DNA from 4 places in the Rhizobium sp. NZLR11 genome. Region 2 is predicted to be linked to each of the others. Evidence: riboswitches for the same ligand, from Rfam matches in the RefSeq annotation. Region 2 holds a riboswitch; each other region holds the start of a gene.
What was found. A riboswitch is a leader RNA that binds a small molecule or an ion and turns the genes downstream of it on or off. The one in region 2 is predicted to bind cobalamin.

Region 1 (7,445 bases), on a different contig from region 2:
CCTGAAATATACGGGAGAAACGCCGCGGGTCTGGCGCATGAGGGAGAAGGTTCGGCTTGAACGCGCGTAGGGTTTCGGCATTCGGCTACGCAATCGCAGGTCTCGGAATCATTGACGGCATCGTCGAGGGTGATTGCGCGGGTGAAACAGTTGCCGCCGTGCACGACGCGGTGGCCGGCGGCGCGGGTGGCGGCCATGTCGAAATGATCGCCGAGATGCGCAAAGGTCTCATCGATGACGCCGTGCAGGTCTTTCATCACCTCGGCCTTCAACGGCATGTCGAATGTCTGCGATCCCCGGTTTAGTCCGAGTAAGAGCGGCTCGGCGCGGAAATCGATCACGCCCTTGCCGAGGCGCCCCGCTTTGGCGCCATCAATCGCGAAGATATCGATCTTGCTGGGATTGTGACGCCGCATGTTCATGGACGCGCCGGCCGGATATCGGTGACGGTCTATCGTCCGATGTCAGTGGCTCACGGGCCAGACAGGCGTCATGAGAGCTTCACGCGGCGGAATTATTAACAAAAGGCAAATTTGCAAAACGGAATAAGGAACTATGCCATGGCCGATATTGCCCCCAGCCAGGTTCATAGCGACGCTTCCCACCCGCTCCACAGTTCGAATTCGGCCGGCAAATGGTTCTTGCCGGTATTCGGGCTGGTTCTGGTCTGCGGCCTCGGATATGTCGCCTATGCACTCGGACGCGACCTGACAACCGCAGTTGCCGTTCCCTGGATTCTCTTGGGCCTTGCACTGCTGATTGCGCTCGGCTTCGAATTTGTCAACGGTTTCCACGATACGGCCAATGCCGTCGCCACTGTCATCTACACCCGTTCCATGCCGGCGGAATTCGCCGTCATCTGGTCCGGCTTCTTCAACTTTCTCGGCGTACTGACCTCGAGCGGCGCCGTCGCCTTCGGCATTCTGGCGCTGCTGCCGGTGGAACTGATCCTGCAGGTGGGCTCCGGCTCTGGCCTTGCCATGGTGTTTGCGCTGCTGATCGCCGCGATCGTCTGGAATCTCGGCACTTGGTATCTCGGCCTGCCGTCGTCGAGTTCGCATACGCTGGTGGGATCGATCATCGGCGTCGGCCTAGCAAACCAGTTCCTGGCACCAGCCGGCACTGCGACCAGCGGCGTCGACTGGTCGCAGGCGACCAATATCGGCCTGTCGCTGCTGATCTCGCCGCTGATCGGCTTCGGTCTCTCCGCGGTGCTTCTGCTGGTCATGAAGCTTCTGGTGCGCAACAAGGCGCTCTATGCCGAACCGAAGGGCAACCAGCCGCCGCCGCTCTGGATCCGTGCGATCCTGATCTTCACCTGCACCGGCGTCAGCTTCGCCCACGGTTCCAATGACGGCCAGAAGGGCATGGGCCTCATCATGCTCATCCTGATCGGCCTCGTGCCGACAGCTTTCGCACTAAACCGCACGCCCGATGTCAACTATCTTGAAGCCTACAAGTCGGCATCGGTCCAGGTGGAAGCCGCGCTCGGCAAATATGTGAAGCCAGGCGTGACCGTCACCGACTACAAGGCCGAAGTCAGCAACGCCGTCAAGAACAAGACCTGGACGGATGCGACGACGCCGGCCCTGCAGCAATATATTCATCAGACGAGTGCCGAAGTCGCTGGCTTCCCGACGCTCGAAGCGGTGCCGACCAATCTCGTCGGCAACGTCCGCAATGACATCTACTTGATTGGCGAGGCGCTGAAGCTGATTGACAAGCAGAAGCTGTTGCCGATGGATGCCGGCGATCTCCTCGCGGTGACGAACTATCACAAGGCGGTCGACAACGCGACGAAGTTCATCCCGCTCTGGGTAAAGGTGGCGGTCGCGATCGCGCTTGGCCTCGGCACGATGGTGGGCTGGAAGCGTATCGTCGTCACCGTCGGCGAGAAGATCGGCAAGACGCATCTGACCTACGGGCAGGGAGCGGCAGCCGAAGTCGTCGCGATGATCACCATCGCCTCGGCCGATCAACTCGGCCTGCCGGTCTCGACCACGCATGTGCTGTCGTCGGGCGTCGCCGGCACCATGGCGGCGAACGGTTCCGGCCTGCAATGGTCGACCGTGCGCAACATGCTGATGGCCTGGGTGCTGACGCTGCCGGCCTCGATCGCAATCGCCTTCGTGCTCTTCGTAATCCTGCGTCAGGTCTTTTAGAGCAAATTCCAGGAAAAGTGCGAAGCAGTTTTCCGTCCGGAATTGCGTCAAAAAGGTAGGCATAACGTCAGGCCGTTGAGGCTAGACTGGCATTACGATCGCTGATGAAGATGCCCGCCTCGGCGGCGGGCATCGCCTTACCTAAAAGATAGCCTTGGCCGATGTCGCAGCCGAGCTGCAGCAGGAAGGCGAGCTGGCCGTGCTCCTCGACGCCCTCAGCGGTCGTCTTGATGTTGAGGCTCCTGCCGAGTCCGAGCATGGCGCGGACGATTTTTTCCTGACGTTCGTCGTCGCGATAGGTGGCGATGAAGCTTTTGTCGATCTTGATCTTGTCGAAACGATAGCGGGCGAGCTGGGCCAGGCTCGAATAGCCCGTGCCGAAATCGTCGAGTGCGATCTGGATGCCGGCGGCGTGCAGTTCGTCGAGAATCACGGCGGCGATGGCCGGATCCTGGATCAGCGCGTTCTCGGTGATCTCGACTTCCAGGCGCTGCGGCGGCAGCCGGCTTGCCGAAAGCACCTTGAGAATGCGCGAGGTCAACAGCCTGTCTTCCATCTGGACCGGCGAGACGTTGAAAGACAATGTCACATGCTCGGGCCAGGTGAGTGCATCGCTGCAGGCCTGAGCAAGGAGATCCTCGAACAGCGCAGTGATCATGCCGGTTTCCTCGGCGATATCGATGAAGACCGGAGGCGGAATGTTGACGCCATCGTCGCCGATCCAACGCGCCAACGCCTCGAAGCCGCAGAGCTGACCGGTCTTCAGGTCGATCAGCGGCTGATAGAAGGGTTTGATCGCCTTATTGGCGATTGCCGCGCGCAGCCGGGTTTCCAGTGCAGCGCGTTCCGTTACCTTGTCCTGCATTGCAGGTTCGAAAACGAAATAGTGGTTGGGTCCTCGAGATTTCGCCTCGTACATGGCGAGGTCGGCACGATGAGCGGCATCTTCCAGCGGTTCGGCTCGCTCGGCCCAACGGTCATAGCCGACGCTGGCGCCGACTTCGACGGCAAAACCATCGATATGGATCGGCCGGGTGACGGCTTGGATCAGCAGCCTGGCAAAACGCTCCTCGCGCTGCGCCGTCAGAGCAAAGGCGACAATGATGAATTCGTCGCCGCCGAAGCGATAGACGCAATCGGCGTTGCCGAGCGCGCAGATCCGTCTGGCAACCTCGATCAGCAGAACGTCGCCGCCCTTGTGACCGACGAGATCGTTGACCTTCTTGAAGCCGTCGAGATCGACGGAGAAGATGGTGACGTTGCGGCTCCACTCTTCGACCTCGTACTCGTCGTCCTTGACTGGCCGTGAGAGAATCTTGCGCTCGAAGGCGTAGCGGTTCGGCAGTTTGGTCAGATGGTCGTGGGTGGCGGTCCAATCGGCCTTCGCCTGAGCGGCGGCGCGCAGTTCGGTTTCCTTGCGCAGGTCGGCGATGCGCAGCACCGAATAGATGAAGCTCATGGCGCCGGCGATACCGAGCGCCAGAACGAGCTTGTCGGCGCCGTATTCGCCGAAACCGGTCATGAAGAAGACAAGGCTGTCGTCAAGCTGCAACAGCGCGCCGAGGAGCCAGAGGGTTATCCCAAGCCCGACAATCGACACGCATTGCCTTCCGGCCTTGCTTTGGAAAAACACCGGCATATGGTCTTCTCCGACTCCACCCGCGCCGAAGTAATCATGAAAGTCTGAAATGTTCGTTGAAACCAGAAGGCGAATTATCAGAGGGGCAGCCTATGGCTGTGCCGTGGAGGGACTGAGGGCGCTTTCGCGGAACCGGGTAAAACGCTGAGCGCGATCGTCGTCGTGGTTGCAGACCGGCAGGCGGGGGAAAGAACGAAGGCGAGCGTGCCGTGGCACCGCTCGCCCTTTTCGTGCTTCAGGCGGTAACGATCAGCAGCGGTACGCTGACGATGAGACCGACCAGAACCGCAATTGTGGCGACACGCACCAAACGCAGGCGCCGCGTGCGCTCCCCACTCCAGTCATATGTCATGTCTTCCATCTCCTTGGGACAAGGAAGTAGTCCCGGTAGAACCGGGTTCAATAGAGATGACGCGATTTGCTTGTGTAAGGCTGGATAAAATGAGGGATCGCTAATGCTGGAATCGCAGAGACCAGCGCCGTCCATTGCTGGTCATGCGAACAATGCCAAGCGGCTCGACGTCGACGAGCCAGAAGGAGGAGAGCGGCGCCTGAAGTACGTACGCGATCGCCGCTCGGATGACGGCCGCGTGGCTGACGGCGATCACATGGCCTCCGAGAGCGGATTCATTGTCCATCCAACCGCCGACACGTGTTCTGAGATCAACAAGGCTCTCGCCCCCGTGCGGAGCCGCTTCAGGATCGCACATCCAGGCCATGAGGTTCTCCGGCTCTTCTGCCTCGATCGCTGCGATCGACCTGCCGGCCCAGCGCCTGTGATCGCAGTCGCGAAGCGCCTGATCTATCCGGGCGTCGAGGCCGAGGGCTTCGGCCGTCTGGCGGGCGCGCAAAGCCGGGCTGGTGACAATACGATCGGCGCGGGGCAGGGTGGTCATCCTGGCCGCTTCTTCCGCGGCCTTGTTGTCCAGCGGTTCATCGAGCGGGAACAGGGCCTTGCGGCTCGCTGCCGTCGCGCCGTGGCAGATCCAGATAAGACGCGTATTCACGGTCGTTGCGATCTCCGGATAGCGGTGGGAACAGCCCTTCTCCGCTTCATGAAGTTTCGTTGACAGGCTCTTCGGCCTGCAGATATAACCGTGCTGTTGCGGGTTTGGAAGCCGGTGTAAATCCGGCACGGTCGCGCCGCTGTGACCAGCGTGTCGAAGGTTCTTCGCGCTGGAAGTCAGACCCTGCCGCATAAGCACTCTTTCGACTGAACGCGTCATTCCCGGAGGAATACATGTCTGACACCACTTTTGCGCCCGTCGCGGCACCGGCGCCAATCCCGGTAGGAGAAATCCTGCCTTGGGCGATCTTCGGCGGCCTGTTGATGCTGATCGCCATCTATTTCGTCGGCACCGAGGAAGGCGCGATGGCGCTGTTCAACGGCATGTATGTGCACGAATTCGTGCATGACGGCCGTCATCTCCTCGGCTTTCCCTGCCACTAAGGGGGATCCTGACATGGTCGGAAATCTTCTACTTCGCGGCATGCTCGCGGGGCTGATCGCTGGCATTCTGGTTTTTGCTTTCGCGCATATCTTCGGCGAGCCGCTGGTCGATGCGGCGATCGCCTTCGAGGAGGCGAGCGCCCAGGCGGCGGGCGAAGCTGCCGAACCTGAGATCGTCAGCCGTGCCACGCAGGCCGGTCTTGGCCTCTTCACCGGCGTCATGGCGTACAGCATTGCCGTCGGCGGGCTTTTCGCGCTCGCTTTCGCTTTCGTGCACGGCCGCATCAGCAGGCTTTCGGCACGCGGCACCTCGGCGGTCATCGCCCTTGCCGCCTTCGTGGCGATCGTCGTCGTTCCCGGCATCAAGTATCCGGCCAATCCGCCGGCGGTCGGCAATCCCGATACGATCGGCGTCAGGACCGAGCTGTTCTTCCTGATGATCGTCGTCTCGATCGCTGCTTTGATTGCCGCGGTGGCGCTGTCGCGGCGCCTTTCCGAGCGTTTCGGTCTGTGGAACGGGGCGATCATCGCCGGCATCACCTATCTCCTCTTCATGGGCCTGGTGCTCTATTTGCTGCCGTCGATCAACGAAGTGCCGGAGAAGTTCTCGGCGATGGTGCTCTGGCGTTTCCGCACGACCTCGCTCGGCATGCAGGTGATCCTCTGGGCAACGCTCGGTCTTGGCTTCGGAGCGCTGGCGGAAAAGCTGCTTGCCGTGAAGGGCGGGCAGCGGGCTCGACCGGCACCGGCATTTCACTGAACGCATCGAGGGGCGCCGCCTTGCCGGCGCCCTCAAGTTTTTCGAGCGAGTATGAAAAGCAGCAAAACCATATCGATTCTGTCGACGGCGTTTGCCGCCGCCGCTTGGTTTTGTGCGGTTGGCGAAAACGCGCTTGCCCATAGCCGCAGCGTCGGCGGCAGCGATACCGGCCTCGATATCCCGGAAATCTCGCATGGCGAGATGGCGGTGATTTCAGACTACCGCGGCGAAATTATCGGGTTGGCGTCACGCGCGACTGATACAAACGAGCTGTTCCGGCGCGTTCTGAACTATGCCGAAATCCAATATTCCTATTGTCTCTGGGGGCGGATGCCGGGCAGCGTGAGCGACGAGGAGAGCCCGTTCAACGAATGTGCTCATGCTTATCTCGCGGCGGCCAAGGCGGTATTGCTTGAGATGCGTGAGATGCCGCGGGAGGCCGTTGCGGCTAATGAAATCATTTCCGCGGTCGATGCCGACATGGTGCGGCGCAGCCTGGCGCTCATCACTTGCAGGTTCAGCGGCGAGGCCTTCAACACAGCCGATGTCGTCAAGCCGCGCTGGAGCAAAGTGCCGTTTCATCCCGCCAGCATGGCGTCGCTGACGGGGCTCGCCGCTCTGTTCGCCCTTGTGACGTTTGCGCTGGGCCGCTTTCTGCGGCCGAAGGCTCAATCGTCGGAATAGCGCTGCTCGCGCCACGGATCGCCATAGATGTGGTAACCGTTCTTTTCCCAAAAGCCGGCCTGGTCGGCGGGCATCAGCTCGATGCGGCGCAGCCATTTGGCGCTTTTCCAGAAATAGAGATGCGGTACGACGAGGCGCATCGGGCCGCCGTGATCCGGCGTCAGCGGCAGGCATTCCCACGATGTCGCAAGGATCGCATCCTCGGCGGCGAAATCGGCAAGCGGCAGGTTGGTGGTATAGCCGTCATAACTCGTCAGCATGACGTAACCGGCTTCGGGCTTTGGCATGGCGCGATCGAGCAGATCGCGGGTCGAAACGCCTTTCCATTTGTTGTCGTAGCGCGACCAGGTGGTGACGCAGTGGATATCGCTGACCTTGGTGCTCTGCTCGATCGCCTGGAAGTCGGTCCAGGTTAGGGTGAGCGGCGTTTCGACGAGGCCGCGCAGCTCGAGACGCCAGCTATTCGTGGAGATGACGGGCTGCTGGCCGAGATCGAGCACCGGCCAGTTTTTGACGAGGTGCTGGCCGGGCGGCAGGCGCTCAGCTTCGGGACGGCTGATGCGGCCGGTCAGGAATTTACCTTCAGCCGCCCATCGACGCTTGGAGCTGGTGAGCTTGCTGTCGGCGGGCGTCTGGTCGTCGCTCATGATCGGGTTCCCTACGATGCCGCAATAGGACATCGGCCTTTGCCGGGTGTCAAGTTTCGACGGGCCCTTGGAAATCACTGTGGGTATTATTAGACTTGTGCCG
Region 2 (7,445 bases):
TGTAACCGTGGCGCATGACGCCCGATATCCATTTCGGATTGACGACGCGCCCGCGCACGACGCGGCCGATCTCCTCTTCCAGCGAACGGATCACCGGCCGTTCCGGCCGGGAATGATCGTTGTGATAGATCGAGGGGCGGGCGCCGGCGAGCTGTTCCGCCGCCGCCGCCATGCCGCCTTCGAACTGGTAATAATCGTCGCTGTCGAGCAGATCGTGTTCGCGATTATCCTGATTCTGAACGACGGCCTGCACCGAGCGCAGCCGCTCCTCGAACAGGCCGCGTTCGGCCTTGCCCTCCTCGCCGGCGCCATAGGCATAGCTGCCCCAGACGAGATAGGCCTCGGCGAGATCGGCGCGCCGCTCCCAGCCTTTTTCGTCAATCAGCGCCTGCAGCCCCGCGCCATAAGCGCCGGGCTTCGAGCCGAACACCCGGTAGCCCGCTCGCCTTCTGGCCGAGACCTCGTCGAGGCCGGCTGCGGCAAGCCTTGCCGCCTCGCCGCGCATGCGCGCTGCGATCGGATTGTCGGCCTCGTCCTCTTCAAGCGCGCCGACGGCGCGGACCGCCTTGTCGAACAGGGCGATCTGCTCGGGAAAAGCGTCGCGGAAGAAGCCGGATATCCTGAGCGTCACGTCGACGCGCGGCCGCCCGAGCATTGCCGGCGGTATGATCTCGTAGCCGGTGACGCGGCGCGAGCTCATGTCCCAGAGCGGCTTGACGCCAATCAGCGCCAGCGCCTGGGCGATGTCATCGCCGCCGGTGCGCATGTTCGACGTGCCCCAGGCCGTCAGCCCTAGGGAAGCCGGCCATTCGCCGTGATCCTGCGCATAGCGGCGAACCAGCAGTTCCGCGGATTTCTTGCCGAGTTCGTAGGCGGCCGGCGTCGGCACGGCGCGGCTATCGACCGAATAGAAATTGCGGCCCGTCGGCAGCACATCGGGCCGCCCGCGCGTCGGCGCCCCGGAGGGGCCGGGCGCAACGAAGCGGCCGTCGAGGCCGTTAAGCAGGCCTGCGATTTCGGCTGGCCCGCAGGCCAGGATCGAAGGCTTGAGGCGGGTCTCGATCTCGGAAAGCACCGCCCGCGTCGCCGGCCAGTTCTCAGGGCAGACGATCTGGCCGGAAACGAACTTCGCCGCCAGGAGCTCGATGCGCTCGACGGTGTCGCCGTTGGTGCGCCAGGGGGCGTCGAGGAGATCTGCTAGGATGGCATGACGTGGGGCTGTCCAGGGGGCGGCCATGTCGCAGTCGAGAGGATCGAACGTGGAGTTACCCCCCTCTGTCCTGCCGGACATCTCCCCCACAAGGGGGGAGATCGGGGATGAGAGGTCCCGCTCCAACTGCTCGGCCGAAGGTGCGGCAACTTCAAACGTTTCTTTTGTGGGAAGCCCAAGCCTCTTGCCGATCTCCCCCCTTGTGGGGGAGATGTCCGGCAGGACAGAGGGGGGTGCCACAGGCACACCGCCCACCCCCACATCACCCGCAATCGCCCGCTGCAAACTCGCATCCCCGCCCTCACCCAGCCCCCGCGGCACCCGCGCCAGCGCCACCGTCAGGTCGGTCAGCAGCCGCCCTTCGGGCGAAACGCCGAAGATATGCAGCCCGTCGCGGATCTGCATTTCCTTGAGGTCGCAGAGATAGGCGTCGAGCTTCTTCAGCGCCTCGCCCTCGCTTTCGCCGCTGATTATGCCGGCATCCCGGTCGAGGCCGATATCGGTGACCAGATCGAGGATCTGCCGGCTGAGCAAGCGGATGCGGCGGGGATCGCCGCCGGAGGCCTCGTAATATTCGTCGACCAGCGCTTCCAGATCCTTGAGTGGTCCATAACTCTCAGCCCGCGTCAAAGGCGGCGTCAGGTGATCGATGATGACAGCGGCAGTCCGGCGCTTGGCCTGCGTGCCCTCGCCCGGATCGTTGACGATGAAGGGATAAAGATGCGGCAGCGGCCCGAGGATCACCTCGGGATAACAGCCTTCCGACAGCGCCAGCGCCTTGCCCGGCAGCCATTCGAGATTGCCGTGTTTGCCCATGTGGATGACCGCATGTGCACCGAATTCCTGGCACAGGAAGACATAGAAGGCAAAATAACCGTGCGGCGGCACGAGATCCGGCGAATGATAGCTTTCCTTCGGATCGATATTATAGCCGCGCGGCGGCTGGATGCCGACGAGCACGCCGCCGAAGCGCGCGAAAGGCAGGGCGAAGCCGCCCTCGCGAAAATACGCATCATCCTTAGGATTGCCCCAGCGAGCCCTCACCTCATCTTGAATCTTATTGGGAAGAGATTGAAAGAAGCTGTTGTAGCGAGCGAGGGAAAGCGTTTCGCGAATGACCCTGCCGTCGTGGCCGGAATTGGTCGGCCCTTCCATCAGATGCCGGATCAGCGCGTCCCCATCTGCCGGAATGTCGGCGACCGGGTAACCCGCGGCTCCCATGGCGCGAAGCACCGCGATGGTGCCGGCCGGCGTATCGAGGCCGACGCCGTTGCCGAGCCGGCCGTCGCGGTTCGGATAATTCGCCATGACAAGCGCGATGCGGCGATCACCGGCCGATCTCTTCCGCAGGCGCGCCCAGTTGGCGGCAAGTTCAGCCGTATAACTCACCCGGCCGGTATCGGGTTCGCTGCAGACGATGTTGGTCTCGACAGCCGCGTCATAACGCGCTGCCGTCTTGAAAGAGATCGCCCGCGCCAGCACCCGGCCGTCGACTTCAGGAAGCGCCACGTTCATGCCGAGATCTCGTGCCGACAAGCCTTGCGCGGAAGCGGCCCAAGCCTCCCGCGACGAGGCCGACAGGATCGCCTGCAGCACCACCGCCCCATTCGCCTCCAGCACCGTCGGCTGCCGGTCAGCACCTGGTGCCGAGACGGCAAAGCCGGTCGTGTTGATGACGACATCGGGTTTCAGTGCCGCAAACACGCTTTCGAGAATACCTGTCGAGACGGGGTCCTTGAGGCTATAGGCAAAAACCGGCAGTGGCCGCAGGCCGAGCGCCGCCAGCGCTTCGACCAGTGCCTCGATCGGGGCGGTCTCGCCGCTCTGGACGAGGGCGCGGTAGAAGCTGATGGCGACGATTGGCCCAAACGCCACCTCCTCCGTCGAATGTGGGATACCCCCCTGCTCGACGGACGAAGGCGGCGCGACATGCGAACCGGCAACCTGCCGCCACTCCTGCACCCCGATCAGCCCCCGCCCCGGCCACCAGATGCCCGCCTTCATCAAAGGCACTGCCGGCGCCGGCTTCTCGGCACCTGACAACATCGCCGAGGCATAATCGAGAAAGCCGCGCGCATTGGCGTCGCCGCCTTCGATCAGATAGGCCCAGAGCGCATTCATATCGTCGAGATCAACGTTGGAAAAAGGAACGAGCCCCGCATCCGGCCGGGCATCGCCCGGCAAGACCGCAATCAGCGCACCGGCGCGGGACGCTGCCGCGTGCAGCGCCTCCAGCGTATAGTGGAAATAGCTGGCACCGCCGAGCGCACGCACGATGATGAGCCTGGCATGCCGCGCCGTGCGTTCGACATAGGTATCGACCGACATCGGATGCTTGAGGCTCATCAGGCTGGCAAGTCTCAGCGAAGGCGCCGCCCCATGCTCGCGATGGGCGGCTGCGATGGCGGCAAGCTCGCTGTCGGCGGCCGACAGGAACACGATATCGCCCGGCGTCTGCCCGAGGTCGATCGCCTCCTCGCAGTCGCTGATCGTTCCCTGTTGGGCCAGAAGCAGATGCATGGGATTACGCCAGCGCCTCGATCGCCGCCCTAACAGCGTCCTGGTCCATCTCGTGCAGACCGATGACCACGAGGCGCGTGGCGCGCGTTTCGCTCGGGGCCCAGGCACGGTCGAAATAATGGTCGATGCGGCTGCCGACGGCCTGGATCTGCAGGCGCATCGGCTTGCCGGCGACATCGACGAAACCCTTGAGACGCAGTACGTCATGGTCGGCGATAATCGTCTTCAGGCCAGCAATGAAGCCGGCGGGATCGGCGACCGGGCCGAGTTCGACGACGAAGCTGTCGAATTCGTCATGGTCGTGCGGCGCGCCGTCCTCATGCTCCAGCTCGTGATGCGATTTGCGGTTGGCGACATCGTCCTCCGTGCCGATGCCGAGGCCGAGCAGAATTCCGGCCGACACCTCGCCATTTTTCGCCTCGATCATCACCGGCTTGCGCACCGTGCGGGAGGCGACCTCGTCGCGAACCCTGATAAGGCCGGCAGCGTCGATCAGGTCGGTCTTGTTGAGTACGATCAGATCGGCGCAAGTCAGCTGATCCTCGAACAACTCCTCGATCGGGCTTTCGTGATCGAGCGATTCATCTGCGCCGCGCGCCGCCTCGACGGCATCGTGGTCGTCGGCGAAACGGCCGGCGGCGACAGCCGCGCTGTCGACCACGGTAATGACGCCATCGACCGTCACCTGGGTGCGAATGTCAGGCCAATTGAAGGCCGCGACCAGCGGCTGCGGCAGGGCAAGGCCCGAGGTTTCGATGACGATATGGTCGGGCCGCTGTTCACGCTCGAGCAACTTCGTCATCGTCGGGATGAAATCGTCGGCGACGGTGCAGCAGATGCAGCCATTGGTCAGCTCGATGATATCGTCCTCGGTGCAATTGTCAGCGCCGCAGCCCTTCAGCACCTCGCCATCGACGCCGAGATCGCCGAACTCGTTGATGATGAGCGCGATCTTTTTGCCGCCGGCATTGGTGAGCAGGTTGCGGATCATCGTCGTCTTGCCGGCGCCGAGAAAGCCGGTAATGACGGTTGCGGGAATTTTCTGCTGGTTCATGAACTTAACCCTTCATTTTCAACGGCAGGCCTGCCGCGATGAAATAGACTTCGGCGGCCTTGGCCGCAATTGATTGGTGCAGCCGGCCGGCATGATCGCGGAATTCCCGCGCCATGCGATTATCCGGCACGATGCCGAGGCCGACCTCATTGGAAACGAAAACGAGCTGCGCCTTCGCCTGCGGCAGAAAATCGGTGAGCGCGGCAAATTCCGCCGCCATATCGCGCTCATCCATCATCAGATTGGTGACCCAGAGTGTCAGGCAATCGATGAGCACGACGCCGCCCTCGCGGTCGATAGCGTCAAGCTTGCCGACGAGATCGAGCGGCTCTTCATGCGTCGTCCAGGACGGGCCGCGATCGGCTCTATGTTGGGCAATGCGCGCCTGCATTTCCTCATCCCAGGCGCGGCCGGTCGCGAGATAATGGCGGTCGAGGCCGATCGAAATGACAAGGGACTCGGCGAAGCGGGATTTCCCCGAACGGGCGCCGCCGAGGATGAAGACGGTGTTGGAGGGAGCGGTCGTCATGCGCAGACGCCCCTTTGGTGGGATGCCGCACCCCACCCACTCGATCGCGCCGCACAAGGCCGCGCCGAATTCAATCGTTCAGCCAAGACAACCTCCGTGCTGGCAGCGGGCCTCTTGCCCAGGGTTGGGCTTCTCGCCCGGCACGGGATGGCAGGTCTCCTGGCTCGCGGTTATCGGCCGCGATCGGGGCAGACCGGAAACCGGTCGCCCTGATCGTGCCAGCGGATCTGCCTCGCCTTCCCGGCTGCATCGATGAAAAGGTGGACGATTCGTAGACTTAAGAGGCGTCCGACCCCGGTTGATCATCATGCATGTCCAGTGGCTTTTCCGGCATGTCGCCCGTCCCGCCCGCTTGCATTATTGCAAGCCGCCGGCCGGAAGGGCTCGATGCCGGATGGAAGACCCTGACCGCTCTACAGTCGCGGGGTCGGCTGTGATGAAGGCGCCCGGCTTGGGTCCGCCCCGTCACATTCCCTTTTCATCCGGAAGGCGTAACACCGATCCGGAACCATCCGTTATATCCGAGGATGGTCAGGTGACCATCCGTTGAGGGATGGTTAGGCAAGCTCAGGGGTGAAGTCAACCGCCCTCGACGGCCGGCAGTGGCTAGACAGGCGAGGCAACGCCAGCAACACGACTTACCCTACCTAAAACATCGTCATTTATCAGATACTTACGTCACAAATATTTATCCAGGGCGCCGGCTTTTCGCCACAATTGCACTGCAAGCGGACTGCGCCATCGCCCTTGACCGGGCCTCTTCCTGCCTAGTTGTCTTGCCATGCTTATGAAATTGGATCGGCGCCGGTTCCGAGCGCTGCGTGTTTTCTTCGACCCGGGGCGGCTGCGGGCGCTGACCCGCCGCAGTGAGGTCGGCCTGTCGCTGGCGGGTGCCGTCGTCGGCATCACCTCGGGTCTCGCCGTCACCGGCATGAGCTACGTCTCCAATCAACTGCATCAGATGGTCTTCGGCATCGACGACAGCGAGCGGCTGAGCTCGTCGGTGATCGACGACAAGCTGCTGCTTCTCACTGCCCCCGTCATCGGTGGCGTCCTGCTCGGCCTGTTGCTGTTCGTACTGGCGAAACGGCGCAAGAAACCGATGGTTGACCCGATCGAGGCCAATGCGCTGCATGGCGGCCGCCTGTCCTTGACCGACAGCATCATCGTTGCCGTGCAGAACCTGATTTCCAACGGGTTCGGCGCCTCCGTCGGCCTCGAGGCCGGCTATACCCAGCTTGCCGCCGGCCTCGCCTCGAAATTCGGCCTGAAGCTGCAGCTTCGCCGCTCCGATCTGCGCACCCTCGTCGGCTGCGGCGCGGCGGGCGCTATCGCCGCTGCCTTCAACGCGCCGCTGACCGGCGCCTTCTACGCCTTCGAGCTGATCATCGGCACCTATACGATCGTCTCGCTGACCCCTGTGGTCGTCTCGGCCCTGGTTTCCACCCTCATCGCAAGGCTGCTCACCCACGGCGATTTCACCATCGACATCGGCAGCTTCGGCGCAGTCGTGCCGGCCGATTATATCCCGGCTATGCTGCTCGGTGGCTTCTGCGCTGGCGTCGGCATCCTGATCATGCAGGGCGTCTCCTTCGTCGAGGAGCTGGCGCGCAAGAGCTCGATCGCCCCGCCCTTCCGCCCGGCGCTCGGCGGCATCGTCGTCGGACTTCTGGCGATGATTTCGCCACAGGTGCTCTCGGCCGGCCACGGCGCGCTGCATCTCAATCTCTCCCGCGAGGTGGCGATCCCGGCGCTGCTCGGCCTCTTCCTGTTGAAATCCCTGGCCTCGGCGATCTCGATCGGCTCCGGCTTCAGGGGCGGCCTGTTCTTCGCCTCACTGTTCATGGGCGCCCTGCTCGGCAAGCTCTTTGCCTATTGCGGCCCCTATTTCGCCGATGCGACGCTGACGCCCGTAATCTATGCCGTCGTCGGCATGAGCTCGCTCGCCGTCGCCGTCATCGGCGGGCCGCTGACGATGACGTTCCTGGCGCTCGAAATCACCGGCGATTTTCCGATCACCGCTCTAGTGCTCGCCGCCGTCATCACCTCCTCACTCGTCGTCCGCTCAACCTTCGGCTATTCCTTCGCCACCTGGCGCTTCCACCTGCGCGGCGAAAGCATCCGCAGCGCCC
Region 3 (7,445 bases), on a different contig from region 2:
ATCGGCAGCACGAAGCCGGCATCGAAAGAGCCATGCACCACATCGACATGTGTTTCGGGAAGGCCGGAGGCTGCGAGATAATCACGGCCGTAATGCTTCCAGATCAAGCCGAACGAGCTGTAAGGCTGGCCATCGTCGCGCAACGGCGCGCCGCGCTGGTGGTGATCGAATATCCCGGCATCGGGGTCGTAGACGCCGCCGACATCGTAGATGATCCGGTCTTTGCCCGGCGTGATCCATTCCGGCGCCCGGCTGCGGACGATGCGCGCCTGCGGGAAAAGCCGGGTCAGGATGACGCTCGACAGCAATTCGTCGGCATGGAAGCCACCGGAATGGGTGACGAGAAAATTGGGGATCATGAAAGGCCTTGTCGTTTTCGGCGGGTCCGCCTGGGTCAGCACCAGATAGCGGTTGGCGGATATAACGACAAGCCTCTATGGGATGAGGCTCTTGGACTTTGGCGTATTGGCGCCTGCAGTGACTGCCGCGGTGGAATAGCAAGAGCAAACCCCCGGCATCCCCGAAGCCTGGGCGCGGAAACCTCCAACGCCCCTCATCCTGATGCGCGTAGCCCACAGGGCGAAGCCTCGAAGGACGCGCTGCAGCGCTGCTCCTTCCGCTGGCGCACCCACCTCGCCCTTCGAGGCCTGTAAAGGTCGGCCGAAACAACTGCGCAGCGGTTTTGGCCGAACGACGTGCATGAAATCAGAGGCCTAAGACAGCGCCGGTCCCGGCTGTCTTGCAACCAGCGCACGGCCACCCGCCGCGCCGGCATGAAGGCAGATGAGCCCGATCGCAGCGATAGAATTGATCAGCAGGACATTTGCCACGACCGACGCCGAAAACGCGCTCTCGCCTGACGGAAGCACCGCCGTTGCGGCAAAGAGTACGCCTTCATAGGCAACGAAGCCGGCCATGAAGGCGCCAGCCGCGGTGACGGCAAGGTCCGCCGCGAGACGAAGCACTCCGAGCGCTGCCGCCAGAGATGCGATTGCAGCGATACCGATCGCCAAGCCCCAGGCATAACTGTCCCAAGTCTGGGGATAACCGAGCAGGAGATATCCGACCATCTGGTTGGCGAGCCAGGCCAGCAAAACCGCCGTCACCGCCATCCGCCGAGGAAGAATGACCGCTGACACCGCCGCCAAGGCCACGAAGGGCGTCACGCAGGCAAAAAGCAGGCTGAGAGCGACGCTAGCACCTGAAATGATGACGACCCAGGCGACCGCGAAACCGGGAACGACCGGGCGCAGGGGAAACTGATTTCTTTCGAGCATCGCGAAACTCCGTTCGACCGGGCGCGCGCGCCCCAGGAAATCATACGCCAGTCCTGGAAAAATGCCAGTAAGCCTCTCCCTGAGAACGAATTCCCAGCCGCTCAATCCATGACGTATTGGATATGATGCCGGCCATGCACGGCCGATTTCTGGACATGGGCGCGAACGCCGAAAACACGGGCGATCATATCCTCCGTCAGCACATGCTCCGGTGCGCCCGAGGCGACGACCTCGCCCTTCTGAAGCACCGCCAGGCTGTCGCAGAACATCGCCGCCAGGTTGAGATCGTGCAGCGCGACGATGCAGGTGATGCCGAGTTTCGAGATCAGTTGGAGAATGTCGAGCTGATGCTGGATATCGAGATGATTGGTCGGCTCGTCGAGCAACAACTCGCTCGGCGCCTGCGCCAGCGACCGCGCGATATGGACACGCTGGCGCTCGCCGCCCGACAGCGTCTGCCAGAGCTGGCCCGCCCGCTCCCCCATGTCGACCCGTAACAAGGCCTCATCGACCGCGGCATCGTCCTCCGCGCCCCAGGGCGAGAGCAGCCCGCGATGTGGCGTGCGGCCGAGCCGCACCGCGTCGCGCACCGTCAGCTGCGTATCGGTCGTCGACTGTTGCTCGACGAAGGCGATGCGCCGCGCAAGGGCTGCGCGTGACAGCGAGGCGATATCGTCTTCGCCCAGCCGGATGACGCCACTGCGGACCTTCCGCAGCCGGCAGATCAGCCTGAGCAGGCTCGATTTGCCGGAGCCGTTCGGCCCGAGCAGACCGAGCACCTTGCCCTTTGCCACCGTCAGGCTGACGCCGTTGACGATGACCGTGTCGCCGGCGGCGAAACTCACCGCATCGATGGTAATGCTCATGCACTCCTCCGGACGCGATAGAGGATGACGGCGAAGGCCGGCGCGCCGAAGAGCGCCGTGACGACGCCGATCGGCAGGACCTGCTGCGGGATGATGATGCGCGAGACGATATCGGCGCCGACCATGTAGATTGCGCCGCCGAGCGCCGTTGCCGGCAGCAGCCGCCGATGGCCCGGCCCGACGAGAAAGCGGGCGGCATGCGGAATGACGAGGCCGACGAAGCCAATCGAGCCCACCACGCTGACGACGCTTGCCGTCATCGCCGCCGTCAGGCCGAACAGCAGGATCTGGACGCGGCGCACGGCAATGCCGAGCGAGGCCGCCGCATCCGTGCCGAAGGAGAAGGCGTCGAGCGCCCTGACATGGGCCATGCAGATGACGAAGCCGGCAAGCGCGATCGGCACCGAGAGATAGACATCCGGCCAGCGCACGCCGCTGAGCGACCCCAGAAGCCAGAACAGGATGCCGCGCGCCTGCTCGGCATTCGCCGATGTCGTCACTATGTAGGAGGTCAGCGCATTGAAGAGCTGCGAGCCGGCGACGCCGCAAAGGATGATGCGCTCGCCGGTTCCCCCCGCACCCGTCGCAAGGAAGCCGATCAGCAGAAAGGCGATGACCGCGCCGATGAAGGCGCCGCTCGACAGGCCGAAAACACCGTAGCCGAAGCCGAGGATCATCACGCAGACCGCTCCCGTCGAGGCGCCGGCAGAGATGCCGAGCACGTAGGGTTCGGCCAGCGGATTGCGCAGCAGCGCCTGCAGCACGGCGCCACAGAGCGAGAGCGACGCGCCGGCGCTGGCCGCAACCAGCGCCCGGCTCAGCCGATAATCCCAGACGATGCCCTGGTGGATGCGGCTGAGCTCGAAATCCGTGCCGAACAGCCGGTTCGACACCGCCTCCGCCGTGGTCGCTAGCGGGATCGCGATCTCCCCAATCGAAACAGCGAGACTGATCATCAGGCCGAGAAGCAGAAAGGCAGAAATGGTGAGCGCGCCAAGCGCCCACCATCCGTGTTGTCTGACCGACATTGCCTTCACTGCGAGAGACCGAAGGACTTGATGCCGTTCGCCAAGGTCTCGATGCCGTCGATCGTACGGATCGTCGGGTTCATCGATTGCGCGTCCATCATCACGAAGTGCTCGTTCTTGACCGCGTCAAGCTCCTTGGTCACCGGGTCGTTCTCGAGAAAATCGATCTTGACCTTCGGATCGTCGGCGGCGTAGCGGCGCCGGTCCATGGTCGCCAACACGATAACCGCCGGGTTCGCCTGAGAAATGGTTTCCCAGCCAACCAGCGGCCATTCCTCTTCGGTTGTCACGACATTCCTGGCGCCGATCGCCTTCAGGATATAGGCAGGCGCGCTGTTCTTGCCAGCGATGAAAGCATCGCCATTGACTTGCTTGCTGGAGAACCAGAAGACGATGGGCAGGTTCTTGCCCGATGCGCCTGATATCGACGCGACGGCATCCGCCTCGCGCTTCTTCAACTTGGAAATCAGCGCATCGCCGCGCTCCTTCACGTCGAAGATCTCCGAGAGCTCGGCGATCTCACGGTAGACCAGCTCCATCGTGAACAGCTCCTTGCGCACACCGTCGCCGCCATCGGTGTTGACCTTGGCGACGCAATCGGCCGGCGCGAGATAGGTATTGATCCCGAGATCCTGGAACTGCTCCCGCTTGCCGACGGAGCCCTGCGCGCCGACATGCCATTCGAACTCGGCCGCCACCAGGTCGGGCTCCCGCCCAACAACGGATTCGAAGCTCGGATCATTGTCGGCGAGACGCTTTATCTTGCTGTTAGCCTCGGCATATTGCGGCAGGACGGGACCGACCCAGACGGCCGTACCAGCAATCTTCTCGGCAAGGTCGAGCGAGAAGAGAATTTCAGTCATGCCCTGGCCGATCGAAACGATCTTCGACGGCGCCTTCTGGAACGTCACCTGCTGACCGCAATTGGTGATGGTCAAAGGATATTGGGTGGCGGCAAGGCTCGGTGCCGCAAGGCCGATCAGCCCGAAGGCAAATGTCATGGTGGCGAGAATCTGGCGCATGAAAAACCTCGATTGAAGAGAAAAAGCATGGTTATGCCGCACCCGCGGCCGAAGGCACGGTGATACGTGCGCTAACCGCAGGAGGCCCAATCGAGACGGATGCATGCCGAAATTCGGCGAAGGTTCAGAAGGTCAATCATGTCTGTTCCTTGTCCGGGCATCCCCGCCCGGTTGATTGGATCGTGATTGACGGCAGGTCTCCTGGCTTGCGGATATCCGTCGGTTCATCCGCCTTCCCGCGATATCTCGCAGTGGCAGGGCTATAAGCCCTTCAGAGATGGCCAGTCGCTGGCCACACCTGAGATGATCGACAATCCGCATACAGTTGCGGGGGCAGCCACGGTCTCGGTCCCTGCTGGGTCGTCCTTACCGTGTTCCCTATTAATCCCCTTGGAGTCATCTTCAGGGAACCGTCGCCCCCAGTTACGTCGCCTGCCCGCAAGACGTCAATGCCTATTGCGGAGGATTGGGTTCGTGCGGGTGAAAAATAGAGACGGAACGTAGGGGGCCTGTTGGCCGGTGTAATACCTGCATCCTCGCCTCCTCAGGATGAGGCTCTCTTGAGCGTTGGCGCCGCTTTCTCCCGTTCCCGCTGTCGTGAGCGCGGCATCCGCCAACGTCCCTGATGCTGATGTGCGCAGCCCGAGAGGGCGAAACCTCGAAGCACGCCGCACGCTACTTCTTGCTACAACGCATCCAGCGGTATCTTCAGATACCGCCGCCCATTTCCCTCCGGCTCCGGCAATCTGCCTCCCCGAATATTCACCTGTAGCGCGTGCAACATCAGTTTCGGCTTCGGCAGCGTGCGGTCGCGCGCCTGGCGCAGCGCCACAAAGCCGGCCTCGTCGATGCCTGATATATGCGGGTTACCGTTTTTCTGGGCGGCCACCTTGCTTTCCCAGCGCGCGTGGCGTCCGCCGGGCTGATAGTCGTGGCCGGAAAAGAGCCGGGTCTCATCGGGCAGCGACAGGATGACCTGGATCGAGTGCCAGAGGGCGCTGGCGCTGCCGCCGGGGAAATCCGTGCGCGCCGTGCCGGAATCCGGCGTAAATACGGTGTCGTGCACGAAGGCGGCATCGCCGATCAGATAGGTCACCGAAGCAAGCGTATGGCCGGGCGAAAACATCACACGGGCTTCAAGCCCACCGATCTCGAAGGTGTCGCCATCGGCAAACAGCCGGTCCCACTGCGAGCCGTCGGTTTCGAGTGCCGGCAAGTTGTAGATCTCCTTCCAGAGCACCTGGACGTCGGTGACATGGGCGCCGATCGCCGTCGGCGCGCCGGTCTTTCTCTTGAGGTAATGCGCGGCGGAGAAATGATCGGCATGCGGATGCGTGTCGAGGATCCACGCGACCGTCAGCCCCTCGCTGTCAATATGAGCGAGGATGGCGTCGGCATTCGCCGTTCCCGTCGCGCCCGACATCTCGTCGAAATCGAGCACCGGGTCGATGATGGCACAGCGTTTTGTCACCGGGTCTGAAACGACATATTGCACGCTGCAGCTGCGGGGCTCGAAGAAAGCCTTCACACCAGCCGCCTGCCCAGCCCGCTTTTCCAGCCAGCGGCGTGCGCCGGCAAGATCGAAGCCGAGTCTTTGGCCGAAGACCTCGACCTCTCCGGGCTGCATCCGCCCGTCGAGCACCTCTCCCAGCACATAGAGCGTCAGCGCCCGTGTGCCGCTCTTGCAATGAGCAACGACCGGCCCCTTCGCCTGCGTCATCGCCATCTGGAAAGCGCGGATATCGGCCTCGGTGATCTCGGCCCCTTTCACCGGCACGAAGCTGTAGGCGAGCCCCGCGGCAGCAGCAGCAGCCTTTTCCGCGGCATTGCCAGGCTGCCCCGGCTCCTCGCCATCCGGCCGGGCATTGATGACGCCGGCAAAGCCGTTTGCCGCAAAAGCGGCAAAGCCCGCGGCATCGGGCTGTCCCGTCACCGATATCAGCTCATTGACCCTCACGGATGTCATCGAAGCCCCCATGCTACCTGCATCATGCAGTATCGCATGTATATCGATACAATCTCACAAGTATATTGCCGAGCGCAAGAATAGCCGCCTGGCGTTCCCCGCGCCTGCGGCAAGTCCGCAAACCTGAATGATGCCGGCTACGCCATCGAAGCCGCCTTCAACCGCGCCTTCTCCCGCGCCTTCGCCATCCCGCCGGTCGCCTGGCGGGCGATGGCGCGGGAATAGAGCGAGAGTGGGCGTCAGACATCGAGCCGATAGCATTCACCTGGTCGGCAAAGCTTCCGCATCCTGCCCTTTTCCGCCAGCCCCGGCGCCCCCCAAGAGAGCCTCATCCTGAGGTGCCCCGAAGGAGCCTCGAAGGACGAGGCGGGCGCTCGGCGCGGCGGCAATATTGATGCGGAGCAGTGCCGCCGCGTGTCCTTCGAGGCTCCGCCCTGCGGGCTCCGCACCTCAAGGATGAGCAGCGTTGGAGGACGCCGCCCCCATAAGCTCCGTTGTCAATCTTACGCAAGGCCGCGATGGTCGATCAGCGCCATCATGGGCTCTTCAATCCGAGCGCCAGCGTCATGTCGTTGATGATCCCCAATCGCGCTTCGATCACCGCGATTTTCGCGGGCGTATCAGCACCGAAGGCGTCGATATCGATGAACAATTGCTCACATCCGCCCGGCGTCACCATGCCGAACATCTGACCGGGTTCGTCGCTTATGTTTCGCCAGCTGTGCTGTACATGCGGCGGCAGAACGACGACGCTTCCCGCAGGCGCATCGAACTCCTCGTCGCCGCATTGAAATTGGTAGAGCCCATGGATGACTCGAAAGACTTCCGTCTCCCGCGTATGCGTGTGCGGGGCCGGACCATGACCCGGCGGGGTGAAGGTTTCCCACATCCCGAACGCGCCGCCGGTCTCCTTGGCCGTGGCATGGATGACGATCCTCGCGCCGAAGGGCGTTCTCGCCAACCGCTCCTTACCGGGCAAAGAAACCACGGCGCTCCTGAAACTCGACATTTCTACCTCCCTCGGCAAGCTTTTGCCAACGGCCGCGTCGTCACCCCTGCTGCGCCTCGTTCAAGCATCCCATGATAGTCGAATCCCCGCGGCGGAAAAACAGACAAAGCCGCCCGATATCCTGCAATGCCGGCGGCTGCTCGACATCGGCAACGATGTAAAGCTATGGTTCAGCCGGGATGGACTGATAACGCTCGCGCATGTCTTACGGGGTCAGCCTCAAATGTCTGAACGAGACCGCGTCACCGGTTTTCAAACTCTGGGAGGAAGCCGCTGT
Region 4 (7,445 bases), on a different contig from region 2:
CCGCGGCATTGGCATAAACGAGGCTGCCCTCGATACCGCTTGTGGTGATGACGAATTCACCGGGAAAGGTACCGGCTTCGGATGTGGCGGTGACCGATTTTACCGGCTCGCCGGCGAAACGTGCGCGGAAGCTTTCGCTCCAGTCGACGACGAAGCCGCAATTGGCGGGTTTAAAAGCGTCGATATCAACGCCCCGCTCCGATAGCCAGGGCTGCCAGCGCGCATCCGAGCCGAGGCGCGGCCAGCTTGCGCCGCCGAGCGCCAGCAGGGCCGCGTCGCAATCGACGATGCGCCGCCCCTCGGCCGTTTCAAAGGCAAAACCCTCTTCGGCAAAACCGATCCAGCGGTGGCGGGTGCGAAGCGTGGTCCCTTGCGTCTCCAGCCGCCTGAGCCAGGCACGCAGCAAGGGAGAGGCCTTCATCACCTTCGGAAAAACCCGGCCGGACGAGCCGACGAAGGTCTCTGTCCCGAGCTCTGCTGCCCAATCTCTGATATCATCGGGAGTAAAGGCATCAAGCGCGGGGCGCAGGCGGGCGGCTGCCGCACCGAAGCGCGTGGTGAAACGGCCATAGTCCTCGGAATGGGTGATGTTGAGACCCGACTTTCCGGCCAGCAGGAACTTGCGAGCGAAGGTCGGCATGGCGTCATAGACCGTCACCGCATGGCCGGACAGCGAAAGCAGCTCGGCAGCCGCAAGGCCGGCCGGGCCGCCACCGATAATCGCGATCCGCTTCTGGTTCATGGATGTCTTCGCCTGATTCTTTCTGCGTGCAGTTTTGGCGCGGGCGCGCCTTGCCTGCAAGGATGGAAATCAGTGGTGCGGATGGGTGCACTGGCCGTGATCGGCGAGAACCTCGATGACGCGGCATTGGTCGACGCGGCCGTGGCCGCAGCCTTCCACCATGGTTTCCAGTTCGGCCTTCAAAGCCATCAGGCTGCGGATGCGTTGCTCGACTTCAATAAGGCGGGCCTTGGCGATGGCATCGGCCGAGGCGCAGGACTGGTGCGGATCATCCTGCAGCGTGAGCAGCGCGCGGATGGCCTCGATTTCGAAGCCCAATTCACGGGCGTGGCGGATGAAGGCGAGGCGGTTGATATCGGCAGGCTCGAAGGAGCGCTGGTTGCCTTCGCTGCGGCTCGGGGCCGCAAGCAGGCCGATGCTCTCATAATAGCGCACCGTCGGCACCTTGACGCCGCTTTGGCGTGCAGCTTCGCCGATCGTGGTCTTTTTCATGATTTTCCTCTTGCACCTCTAGCCGCTAGAGGATGTAGGAGGGATGCTTCTGTTTGACAAGGAAGCGGTTCATGGCTGAGACGAACGAGACACGATACCGGGTTGGCGGTATGGATTGCGCCGCCTGCGCGACCAAGATCGACACGGCCGTCAGGCGCGTGGCGGGTGTCGCCGATGTTTCGGTCTCGGTGATGGCGGGAACGATGACCGTCCGGCACGACGGCAACAGCGATCTCAAGGCGATCGAGAAGAAGGTGACGGGGCTCGGCTATTCGGTCTCGCCCTTTGCCGGAAGCACGACGCCGGCGAAAGGCCACGGCGCACACGATCATCACGACCACGGACATGATCATGGCGGTCATGCGGGCCATGACCATGGAGACCACGATCATGCCAGCCATGATCACGCAGGTCACGATCATGACCACGACCATGGCCAGAAGGAAATCGAGGGGCTGCATGGGCACGACCATGCGCCGATGACCGGTCCCTGGTGGCAGAGCAAGAAGGGGCGGCTGACCATCCTTTCGGGTGCCGCACTCGTTGCTGCCTATGCCATCGGCCATCTGGTGCCGGCGATCGCATCCTATGCCTTCATCGTGGCCATGCTGGTCGGGCTGGTGCCGATCGCGCGGCGCGCCGTCATGGCGGCTCTCTCCGGCACGCCGTTTTCGATCGAGATGCTGATGACGATCGCCGCCGTCGGCGCGGTCATCATCAATGCAGGCGAAGAGGCGGCAACTGTCGTGTTCCTGTTCCTCGTCGGCGAACTGCTGGAAGGGGTGGCTGCGGGCAAGGCGCGCGAAAGCATCCAGTCGCTGACGGCCCTGGTGCCGAAGAGCGCGCTGCTCGAAGACAATGGCCAGACGCGGGAGGTGCCGGCGGAAAGCCTTGCCGTCGGCGCGATTATCATGGTGCGTCCTGGCGATCGTATCTCGGCGGACGGCGTTATCATTTCAGGCGAGAGCGCGATCGATGAGGCGCCGGTGACGGGCGAGAGTACGCCGGTGCGCAAGGGCGTCGATGCCGTTGTGTTTGCCGGAACCGTGAATGGCGATGCGGTGCTCAGGGTTCGCGTCACCGCGGCCGCAGCCGACAATACCATCGCCCGTATCGTCAAGCTGGTGGAGGAAGCGCAGGAATCGAAGGCGCCGACCGAACGCTTCATCGATCGGTTCTCGCGCTATTACACGCCCGGCGTGGTGGTGGTCGCCGCACTTGTCGCGATCGTTCCGCCGCTGTTGTTCGGTGGGTCGTGGGGCGAATGGATCTATAAGGGCCTTGCCATCCTCTTGATCGGCTGCCCCTGCGCGCTTGTCATCTCGACGCCGGCGGCGATCGCCGCCTCGCTTTCTTCGGGTGCGCGGCGCGGGCTGCTGATGAAGGGCGGCGCGGTGCTGGAAACGCTCGGCAAGGTGACGATGGTCGCCTTCGACAAGACGGGCACGCTGACGGAAGGCAAACCTCAGGTGACTGATATCATTTCTTTCGGATTGAGCGAGGCGCAAGTCCTGTCGCGCGCGGCGGTGCTGGAGCAGGGCTCCAGCCATCCCCTGGCGCTGGCGATCCTCAACCGCGCCAAGGCGGACGGCGTTCCCATGCCGCCGGCCTTCGAACTGGAGGCGCTGCCGGGAAAGGGGGTCAGCGGCAAAGCCGGCGGCGAGGCGCTGGATCTTTTGTCGCCGCCCGCTGCCCGCGAACGCGGCGCACTCGGTGCTGAACAGGAGGCACGCATCACTGACCTGAACGACGAGGGCAAGAGCGTCTCGGTGCTGCTCGTCAACAATGTTGCGGCCGGGCTGATCGCCATGCGCGACGAACCGCGCGAGGACGCGCAGGCCGGGCTTGCCACGCTTAAATCGGCCGGCGTCAAGGCGATGATGCTGACAGGCGACAACAAGCGGACGGCGGCGGCCGTTGCCGGCATGCTCGGCATCGACTGGCGCGGCGAGATGATGCCTGAGGACAAGCAGCGGGTCGTCGTCGAATTGAAGCGCGAGGGCTTCGTCGTCGCCAAGGTCGGCGACGGCATCAACGACGCGCCGGCGCTGGCCGCAGCCGATATCGGCATTGCCATGGGCGGCGGCACCGACGTGGCGCTGGAGACCGCGGATGCCGCCGTGCTGCACGGGCGCGTCGGCGACGTGGCAAGGATGATCGAATTGTCCAAACGCACGATGCGCAATATCCTGCAGAATATTACCATCGCGCTCGGCCTGAAAGCGGTGTTCCTGGTGACGACGATTGCCGGCATCACCGGCCTCTGGCCGGCGATCCTCGCCGATACCGGCGCCACCGTGCTGGTGACGATCAACGCGCTGCGATTGCTTCGAGCGAAGATGTAAACATCCGATAACGTCCTTGCGGCGCTGGTCACCGTAGACCGCTGACAACGGACGCCAACCCCTCTTTCGTCATGCTCGGGCTTGTCCCGGGCATCTGCCTCCGGTCGATAGGCAGTAGATCCGCGGCACAAGGCCGAGGATGAGGCGGAGAGGGAGGTTTGTCATCAAACTGAGAGCGGCCATAGACCGGCTCTCTTCGTTCGAGCCTTGTCCACCGCCTGTTTTCCTTAAGCTTTCGTTATCCCTGTTTTTCACAGGAATGCAGTGATTTCAAACCTGCCGTAACGCAATGCACAAACCATCCATTGACGCGAATTTGGATTCGCGTACCATATCTAGTGTTCGAGGTTCCTTCGATTCGTGAGAATCGCAGGCTAAGACGGGAATACGGTGCGTTGCGCCATTATGGCGCGGCTATGCCGGAGCTGCCCCCGCAACTGTAAGCGGCGAGCAACTGTCCGATTTCAGGCCACTGGAGCATAATGCTCCGGGAAGGCTGGGCAGGATGCTTTGACCCGTGAGCCAGGAGACCTGCCTCGAACAAAACGTCCACGGGCGGGGAGTCCGGAAGGTCGCGTTGCATGGCTGCGGATGATATCCGCGTCGCGTTTCGCAAGGCCGCTCGATCCTCCGCATGAGCCACTTCGGGGTGAAGTCATGTCAGTATCTCAGTTCAGGCCGCAACCCGCGCTAAGCAGAGGGCGGATCACGCCCGGCGGCTGAACAGGCCGCATCGTTCAAACCATCAGAGAATGTTTCGACGGATATCGCGAGATTTCCGATCGATGCCCTGCGTCCCAATCGCGTCGTCACGAGGAATATCATGACCATTACCGTCTACAGCAAACCGGCCTGCGTCCAATGTACCGCCACTTACCGCGCCCTCGACCGCCTGGGCGTCGCTTATGACATCGTCGATATCTCCGAGGATGCCGAAGCGCTCGATCGCGTCCGCAGCCTTGGCTACATGCAGGCGCCCGTCGTCATCGCCGGCGAGCAGCATTGGGCCGGCTTCCGTCCCGACATGATCAGCGCGCTCTCCTGATCGAGGCCGAACGATGGGGCTGATCGTCTATTATTCCAGCCGGTCCGAGAATACCCATCGGTTCGTCGCCAAGCTTGGAATGTGCGCGGCGCGCATTCCAACAGGTGCCGCAGACGCATTCCGTATCCGTGAACCCTTTGTGCTTGTTGTGCCGACCTACAGTGGCGACGGGGGCAAGGGGGCCGTTCCCAAGCAGGTTATCCGTTTCCTCAACGATGCGGAGAGCCGAGGACACATCCGCGGCGTGATCGCCGCGGGCAACAGCAATTTCGGCGAGACATATGGGCTCGCCGGCGACGTGATCTCACAGAAATGCCAAGTGCCGTACCTCTATAGGTTCGAGCTGCTGGGCACCGAAGCGGATGTCGCCAACGTTAAACACGGAATGGAACGATTTTGGACACGGGAACAACTCTGACGCGGGATGCGGGCGCAAAACCGCATAACACTTTTGCTCATCCCGCCGGCGAACGCCCTTTGAAAGCGGCGGAAGCGCTCGACTACCACGCGCTGAACGCGATGTTGAACCTCTATGACGACGAGGGGAGGATCCAGCTCGACAAGGACCGCATGGCGGCGAAGCAGTATTTTTTGCAGCATGTGAACCAGAACACGGTGTTCTTTCACAATCTCCGGGAAAAGCTCGATTACCTCGTGACCGAGGGTTATTATGAGCAGGAGGTTCTCGACCAGTATTCCTTCAATTTCGTGCGTGACCTGTTCGACCAGGCCTATGCCAAGAAGTTCCGCTTTCCGACCTTCCTCGGCGCCTTCAAATATTACACCAGCTATACGCTGAAGACCTTCGACGGAAAGCGTTATCTCGAACGCTACGAAGATCGTATCTGCATGGTGGCGCTGGCCTTGGCGCGTGGGCACGAGGCACTTGCCCGCGACGTGGTCGAGGAGATCATTTCCGGCCGTTTCCAGCCGGCGACGCCGACCTTCCTTAATGCCGGCAAGAAACAGCGCGGCGAGCTCGTCTCCTGCTTCCTGCTGCGCGTCGAGGACAATATGGAATCGATCGGCCGGTCGATCAATTCGGCGCTGCAGCTGTCGAAGCGCGGCGGCGGCGTGGCGCTGTCCTTGACGAACATCCGCGAGGCCGGCGCGCCGATCAAACAGATCGAAAACCAGTCGTCGGGCATCATTCCGGTGATGAAGCTGCTCGAAGACAGCTTCTCCTATGCCAATCAACTGGGCGCGCGCCAGGGCGCGGGCGCGGTCTATCTCAACGCCCATCACCCCGATATCATGCGTTTTCTCGACACCAAGCGCGAAAATGCCGACGAGAAGATCCGCATCAAGACGCTGTCGCTCGGCGTCGTCGTGCCTGACATCACCTTCGAACTCGCGAGGAATAACGAGGACATGTACCTGTTCTCGCCCTATGACGTCGAGCGCGTCTATGGCGTGCCCTTCACCGAGATTTCGGTGACGGAAAACTACCGGGAGATGGTGGCAGACGCCCGCATCGCCAAGAAGAAGATCAAGGCGCGCGAATTCTTTCAGGTGATCGCCGAAATCCAGTTCGAGAGCGGTTATCCCTACCTCATGTTCGAGGACACGGTGAACCGGGCGAACCCGATCGCCGGGCGCATTTCGATGAGCAATCTCTGCTCGGAGATTCTGCAGGTGAGCGAGGCGAGCGACTACAATGACGACCTCTCCTACAAGCATCTCGGCAAGGATATTTCCTGCAATCTCGGCTCGCTGAACATCGCCGCGGCGATGGATTCCGCCAATTTCGGCAAGACGATCGAGACCTCGATCCGGGCGCTGACGGCCGTGTCCGACATGAGCCATATCTCCTCGGTTCCCTCGATCGAAAAGGGCAATGACGAGAGCCATGCGATCGGCCTCGGGCAGATGAACCTGCACGGTTATCTCGCCCGCGAACGCATCTTTTACGGCTCAGAGGAAGGCGTCGATTTCACCAATATCTATTTCTATACGGTGACCTACCACGCAATCCGCGCCTCGAACCTCCTCGCGGTCGAACGCGGCACGAGCTTCAAGGGCTTCGAAAATTCGAAATATGCCTCCGGCGAATATTTCGACAAATATACGAGCCAGGAATGGAAGCCAGCGACGGAGAAAGTTAGGACGCTGTTCGAAACTGCCGGCATCGATATTCCGACGCAGGAGGACTGGGCGGCTCTCAAGAAGGCGGTGATGACTTCCGGTCTCTATAACCAGAATCTGCAGGCAGTACCGCCGACAGGGTCGATCTCCTACATCAACCACTCGACCTCTTCGATCCATCCGATCGTCTCGAAGATCGAAATCCGCAAGGAAGGCAAGATCGGCCGCGTCTATTATCCGGCGCCGTTCATGACCAACGACAATCTCGATTATTATCAGGACGCCTATGAGATCGGGCCGGAGAAGATCGTCGACACCTATGCGGCGGCGACCCAGCATGTCGATCAAGGCCTGTCGCTGACCTTATTCTTCCGCGACACGGCAACGACCCGCGACATCAACAAGGCGCAGATCCATGCCTGGAAGAAGGGCATCAAGACGATCTACTACATCCGCCTTCGCCAGATGGCGCTGTCCGGCACCGAGGTGCAGGGCTGTGTCTCCTGCACGCTCTAACCGACCGGGAAACTTCATGAACATGCAAATCAAACCGGCGTCCCGCGTGCGCGCCATCAACTGGAACCGGGTCGAGGACGACAAGGATCTCGAAGTCTGGAACCGGTTGACCGGCAATTTCTGGCTGCCGGAGAAAGTGCCGCTTTCCAACGACATTCCATCCTGGGCGACGCTGACGCCGGCCGAGCAGCAGCTCACTATCCGGGTCTTCACCGGGCTG

Region 1: linked by a shared signal. The riboswitch ahead of HJB83_RS10235 (CbtB domain-containing protein) and the one ahead of cobU (bifunctional adenosylcobinamide kinase/adenosylcobinamide-phosphate guanylyltransferase) in region 2 are both predicted to bind cobalamin.
Region 3: linked by a shared signal. The riboswitch ahead of HJB83_RS30570 (ABC transporter substrate-binding protein) and the one ahead of cobU (bifunctional adenosylcobinamide kinase/adenosylcobinamide-phosphate guanylyltransferase) in region 2 are both predicted to bind cobalamin.
Region 4: linked by a shared signal. The riboswitch ahead of nrdH (glutaredoxin-like protein NrdH) and the one ahead of cobU (bifunctional adenosylcobinamide kinase/adenosylcobinamide-phosphate guanylyltransferase) in region 2 are both predicted to bind cobalamin.

Annotation. Positions count from the first base shown of each region.
Region 1 is NZ_JABDWD010000004.1:329,925-337,369, forward strand. Features, by position in the region: gene HJB83_RS10210 (helix-turn-helix domain-containing protein) at 1-70, shown strand, start outside; partial or broken gene HJB83_RS34060 (acetate/propionate family kinase) at 105-422, opposite strand; gene HJB83_RS10220 (inorganic phosphate transporter) at 561-2,162, shown strand; gene HJB83_RS10225 (bifunctional diguanylate cyclase/phosphodiesterase) at 2,230-3,801, opposite strand; gene HJB83_RS10230 (histidine phosphatase family protein) at 4,254-4,808, opposite strand; adenosylcobalamin (AdoCbl) riboswitch at 4,886-5,028, shown strand; gene HJB83_RS10235 (CbtB domain-containing protein) at 5,042-5,251, shown strand; gene HJB83_RS10240 (CbtA family protein) at 5,265-6,011, shown strand; gene HJB83_RS10245 (hypothetical protein) at 6,063-6,695, shown strand; gene HJB83_RS10250 (sulfite oxidase-like oxidoreductase) at 6,680-7,342, opposite strand.
Region 2 is NZ_JABDWD010000015.1:15,121-22,565, reverse strand. Features, by position in the region: gene cobN (cobaltochelatase subunit CobN) at 1-3,730, opposite strand, end outside; gene cobW (cobalamin biosynthesis protein CobW) at 3,735-4,784, opposite strand; gene cobU (bifunctional adenosylcobinamide kinase/adenosylcobinamide-phosphate guanylyltransferase) at 4,789-5,313, opposite strand; cobalamin riboswitch at 5,445-5,841, opposite strand; gene HJB83_RS23355 (chloride channel protein) at 6,095-7,445, shown strand, end outside.
Region 3 is NZ_JABDWD010000028.1:24,554-31,998, forward strand. Features, by position in the region: gene HJB83_RS30550 (MYG1 family protein) at 1-359, opposite strand, end outside; gene HJB83_RS30555 (hypothetical protein) at 714-1,277, opposite strand; gene HJB83_RS30560 (ABC transporter ATP-binding protein) at 1,379-2,143, opposite strand; gene HJB83_RS30565 (iron ABC transporter permease) at 2,140-3,171, opposite strand; gene HJB83_RS30570 (ABC transporter substrate-binding protein) at 3,177-4,193, opposite strand; cobalamin riboswitch at 4,367-4,623, opposite strand; gene blh (bifunctional sulfur transferase/dioxygenase Blh) at 4,879-6,159, opposite strand; gene HJB83_RS30580 (cupin domain-containing protein) at 6,695-7,168, opposite strand; gene HJB83_RS30585 (2'-5' RNA ligase family protein) at 7,369-7,445, shown strand, end outside.
Region 4 is NZ_JABDWD010000039.1:5,561-13,005, reverse strand. Features, by position in the region: gene HJB83_RS33015 (TIGR03862 family flavoprotein) at 1-742, opposite strand, end outside; gene HJB83_RS33010 (helix-turn-helix domain-containing protein) at 812-1,234, opposite strand; gene HJB83_RS33005 (heavy metal translocating P-type ATPase) at 1,306-3,579, shown strand; cobalamin riboswitch at 3,908-4,133, shown strand; gene nrdH (glutaredoxin-like protein NrdH) at 4,403-4,624, shown strand; gene nrdI (class Ib ribonucleoside-diphosphate reductase assembly flavoprotein NrdI) at 4,638-5,042, shown strand; gene nrdE (class 1b ribonucleoside-diphosphate reductase subunit alpha) at 5,021-7,225, shown strand; gene nrdF (class 1b ribonucleoside-diphosphate reductase subunit beta) at 7,242-7,445, shown strand, end outside.